Regions from separate parts of the Pseudoflavonifractor sp. MCC625 genome, predicted to be linked through region 2. Evidence: riboswitches for the same ligand, from Rfam matches in the RefSeq annotation. Region 2 holds a riboswitch; the other holds the start of a gene.
What was found. Region 2 has a riboswitch for lysine ahead of dapA (4-hydroxy-tetrahydrodipicolinate synthase). Riboswitches for the same ligand answer to the same signal wherever they lie in the genome.

Region 1: linked by a shared signal. The riboswitch ahead of GPK94_RS00345 (transporter substrate-binding domain-containing protein) and the one ahead of dapA (4-hydroxy-tetrahydrodipicolinate synthase) in region 2 are both predicted to bind lysine.

What each region holds. Positions count from the first base shown of each region.
Region 1 is NZ_WQOJ01000004.1:63,654-66,042, forward strand. It holds gene GPK94_RS00335 (putative DNA modification/repair radical SAM protein) at 1-273, opposite strand, end outside; gene GPK94_RS00340 (ferritin family protein) at 419-1,063, shown strand; lysine riboswitch at 1,214-1,389, shown strand; gene GPK94_RS00345 (transporter substrate-binding domain-containing protein) at 1,517-2,389, shown strand, end outside.
Region 2 is NZ_WQOJ01000011.1:46,422-48,810, forward strand. It holds gene GPK94_RS04380 (amidohydrolase) at 1-648, opposite strand, end outside; lysine riboswitch at 781-950, shown strand; gene dapA (4-hydroxy-tetrahydrodipicolinate synthase) at 1,086-1,976, shown strand; gene dapB (4-hydroxy-tetrahydrodipicolinate reductase) at 1,973-2,389, shown strand, end outside.

The DNA.
Region 1 (2,389 bases), on a different contig from region 2:
CTCGCACAGCTCCCGGGGCGTAAAGGAGGCCCGGGGCACGTCGTTGGAGCGGCGGTTCACGCAGTATTGACAGTCGTAGGCGCAGACATTGGTCAGGAGCACCTTGAGCAGGGAGATGCACCGTCCGTCCGCCGAAAAGGAGTGACAGCAGCCCGACGCCATGGTACTGCCCAGCTTCCCGGGGCGGCCGCCCCGGCTCAGCCCGCTGGAGGTGCAGGCGGCGTCGTATTTGGCCGCATCGGCCAGGATGGTCAGTTTGTCCATAAGCTCCACAGGAATCCCTCCAAAATAGAACTGATGTACGAACATATTAGCATCGAACAGATGTTTTGTCAATGGAAAAACATGGTGTGTATGGGGGTATGAGGGGCGGAGGGAAGGGGGATACTGGAGGCAGCCTAAACAAGGAGTGGTTACCATGGAATGGACAGACAGTGAGACCAGGCATCATCTGATGCAGGCCTTTTTTATGGAGAGTCAGGCCCACAGCCGCTATGCCTTTGCCGCTCTCCAGGCCGAGCAGGGAGGCCTGGAGGTGGTACGGCGGTGCTTTGCCGCCGCAGCCGCCCAGGAGGAGGTCCATGCCAGGGCCTTTTACCGCCTCCTGGCCCCCTGTGCCGGGCAGATCCTGCCGCTGGAGGGCTGCTGTGCTGTAAGTGGAGGAGGGGGGATTTTAGCTATGCTCCGGGAGGCGGGGCAGAGTGAGCGGGAGGAATTTCAGCGCCCCTATACCCGGTGGGCCGAGGCGGCCCGGGGGGAGGGCTGTCCGGAGGCGGGGGCCCTGTTTGCCGCCGTGGCGGGGGCGGAGGCCCTCCACGGGGAGACCTTTGACCGTCTGGCCCAGGCGCTGGAGGACGGATGCCTCTTTGTGGCAGAGGAACCGGTAGAGTGGGTCTGTCTGGAGTGCGGCCATGTCCTGTGGAGCCGGGGGGCCCCGGCCCGATGTCCCGTGTGTTCCCGGCCCCAGGGATATTTCTGCCGCCGGGAGCACGGACCGTCCGCTGTGGATGGACAACATATCCAAAAAACCGATGCAGAACGGGAGTGTTATGCGTTAAAGTGACAAAGGAACGGGACACTTTCCCAAAAACATACCAATAAATACCGAATTATGGAGAAATGGTGGCAAAAAAGAGAGAAAGAGGGGCTTGACAGAGACAATTTCGGGGTGTAAAATACAGCCCAAGAACCAATTGTCGCGGGGTAACCCCGCTGCAAGGATAGAGGCGCGAAACAGCAAGAGTATCCGGTATCCACGGGCAGAGCACCCCGCCGGAGAAAGGGCGTTTCGCCGAAGGGCCGGACCTTTGCCTGGGGGCCGGTAACCTGGGCCGTTGGGAGAAGATCTCACGGACTGCCACATCATCTGTGTGGAGCGCTATCGTTGAGACAAGAGGGCATCATAAGTTTCGCCGTCTGATGCATTTTGTCGCCATGAACGCTTCCACCAGGAAGGTTCGTGGCGTTTTTTCTTATCCGGAAAAGACGCAAAACAAACTGACTGGAGGAACCAAACATGAGAAAGACTGTCACTGCCCTGTCCCTGAGCGCCGCGCTGGCGCTGACCCTGACCGCCTGCGGCGGCACCCCCACCCAGTCCTCTGCGCCCCAGGGCTCCGCGCCCCAGGCCTCTGCTCCGGTGAGCGCTGCTGCCGGTTCCGGTGTGGAGGACGGTGTCCTCACCGTGGGTATGGAGTGCGCCTACGCTCCCTATAACTGGACCCAGATGGACGACTCCAACGGCGCCGTGCCCATCAAGAACGTCCCCGGCAGCTATGCCAACGGCTATGACGTGATGATTGCCCAGAAGATCTGCGAGGAGAACGGCTGGGAGCTGGAAGTGGTCTCCACTGCCTGGGACTCCCTGACCCCCTCCCTCCAGAGCGGCACCATCGACGTGGCCATCGCCGGTCAGTCCATGACCGCCGACCGGATGGCCCAGGTGGATATGGCCGGTCCCTACTACTATGCGCAGATCGTGTGCCTGACTACCAAGGACAGCACCTACGCCTCCGCCCAGGGCATTGCTGATCTGGCCGGCGGCAAGGGCACTGCTCAGACCGGCACTATCTGGTATGACACCTGTCTGCCCCAGATCCCCGATGCCCAGATCCAGCCCGCCGCGGAGACTGCCCCCGCCATGGTGATGCAGCTCCAGACCGGCACCGTGGACTTTGTGGTCACCGACCTGCCCACCGCCAACGGCGCTGTGGCCAAGGACGAGAACCTGGTGGTCCTTAACTTCGCCGGCACTGAGGGCGACTTCCAGTTCGCCAGCGAGGAGGAGCGGGCCGAGAACGTGAACATCGGCATGTCCGTGGCCAAGGGCAACACCGAGCTGCTGGACGCGATGAACAGCGTGCTCTCCACCATGACCGAGGATGACTTC
Region 2 (2,389 bases):
CCGGTTCAGCTTCCCGGTACACGCCTCCGCCTCACACAGGAAGCGGGCCCCCGCCATCAGGGCGTCAGCCCCCTCCTGCCAGCGGGCAATGTGGGCACTGCGGCCGGTCATCCGTACCGTCACCTCGCTGGCCCGTGCCATCAGGGGTCCCGGACGGCTGCCCAGCGTCCCCGCCGGCAGATTCGGCCAGAGGTGGAAGCCGTAGATCCGCTCCACCCCATAGCGCTCCAGCACGCCGCTCTCGCAGATGGAACGGGCCCCGCCGGTGGTCTCCTCGGCGGGCTGGAAGATCAGGAGCACATTGCGGGGCAGTGTGGAAAGGCGCTCCGCCACCGTGTGGGCCAGGCCGATCAGCATGGCCATATGGCCGTCATGGCCGCAGGCGTGCATCTGCCCCGGGTGACAGGAGGCATAGGGCGCCCCTGTCTTTTCCAAAATGGGCAGGGCGTCCATGTCCGCCCGGAAGGCCACAGCCCGCTCCTTCCCCCCGTCAAACCAAGCGCACAGAGCCCGTCCGTCCGGGGAAAAGAGCGTGCAGGGCAGATCCTCCAGCGCGCGGCGCAGATAGGCCGTGGTCTGGGGTAGCTGGTCATCCAGCTCCGGAATGCGATGGAGATCCCGGCGGACAGTTTGGAGCAGTTGGAGCATGTTACATCCCTCATTTCCCCGCAGACGCGGTTTCTTTGTCCGCTATTATACGGTCCCAGGACGCCGGGTGCAAGTGAAATTCGCAGAAAAAACTTCTTGACACTAAAGCAGCGCCGTGCTAAAATAGGCCAAACTCAGGATAGAGGCGCAGGTGAGAATACCCCGGGGGAGTCGGCAGACAGCGATCCCGGGCGGAGGCGAACCTGCCGAATTCGGACGCCGGGCACGGCGGCCGGGTGGGGCCGTGGAGAAGATCTGCGGCACTGTCTGCGGGGATGACCCGCGGGAGTGCTATCCTTACTGCAGGTTTCTCCCCAAATGCACCGGAGAGCCTGGGCCGTCAGTAAGGCATAGCCCTACTGGCGTTTTTTGTTTTGTGTCCGCTCCTCTGTCCGCATCGCGGCATCTGTCCGCCATTCGAGAAAGGAGTCTTTCACATGAACGCCAGACACATCCAAGGTTCCATCGTTGCCCTGATCACCCCCTTCCACCCCGATGGATCGGTCAATTTTGAAAAGCTGGGGGAGCTGATCGACTTCCATCTGGCCAACCAGACCGATGCCATTCTCATTCTGGGCACCACTGGCGAGTCCTCCACCATGACCCACGAGGAGGACGACGCGGTCTGCGCCTACACCGTCGAGCGGGTGGCCGGCCGTGTCCCGGTCATCGCGGGCAGCGGCTCCAACTGCACCGAGACCATGGTGGAAAAGAGCCTGAGCTTTGAGCGCCTGGGGGTGGACGGTCTGCTCCTCATCACCCCCTACTACAACAAGACCAACGAGGAGGGCATGTACCTCCACTTCAAGACGGTGGCCGACGCGGTCCACATCCCCTGTATTCTCTACAATGTGCCCGGACGGACCGGCTGTTCCATCTCGGAAAACGTGGTGCGCCGCCTGTCGGTCCACCCCAACATCGTGGGCATCAAGGAGGCCTCGGGCAGCCTGAGCTATGCCACCAAGATCGCCCGCTATCTCTCGGATGATTTTCTCATGTATTCCGGCAACGACGACATCGTCCTGCCCATGATGGCGCTGGGTTCCAGCGGCGTGATCTCGGTGGCTGCCAACATCCTGCCCCGGGAGATCCACGATATGGTGTGGAACTACCTCCGCGGGGACCGCGCTGCCGCCCTGGAGACCCAGCTGCGCTATCTGGATGTCATCAACGGCCTGTTCCTGGAGGTCAATCCCGTCCCGGTGAAGGAGGCCCTCAACCTCATGGGCATGGAGGTGGGCGGCTACCGGCTGCCTCTGACCACCATGTCGGAGGGTCCCCGCGCCGCTCTGCGGGAGGCCATGGAAAAGGCAGGTGTTCTGGCATGAACCTCCTTCTGGTCGGCACCGGCCGGATGGGTACCATGCTCCGCACCCTGGTGGAACAGGAGGAGGATCTCACCATTCTGGCCGCCTTCCACCGCACCAACCTGAGTGATCTGGAGCGCACGGCTCCCCCGGCCGACGTCATCGTGGATTTTTCCGCGCCGGACAGTCTGTGTGCGGTGGCCGGGTATGTCCGCCGTACCGGCACGCCCCTGGTCAGCGGCACCACCGGCTATCTTCCCCAGCAGATGGACCTGCTCTGCCAGCTGGGCAACTACGCGCCCGTACTGCACAGCGCCAACTTCTCCATCGGCATCGCGGTCCTTCGCCGCCTGGCCGCCCAGGCCGCGGAGGTGCTGGGAGACGCTTTTGACATCGAAATCGTGGAGACCCACCACAATCAGAAGGCTGACGCC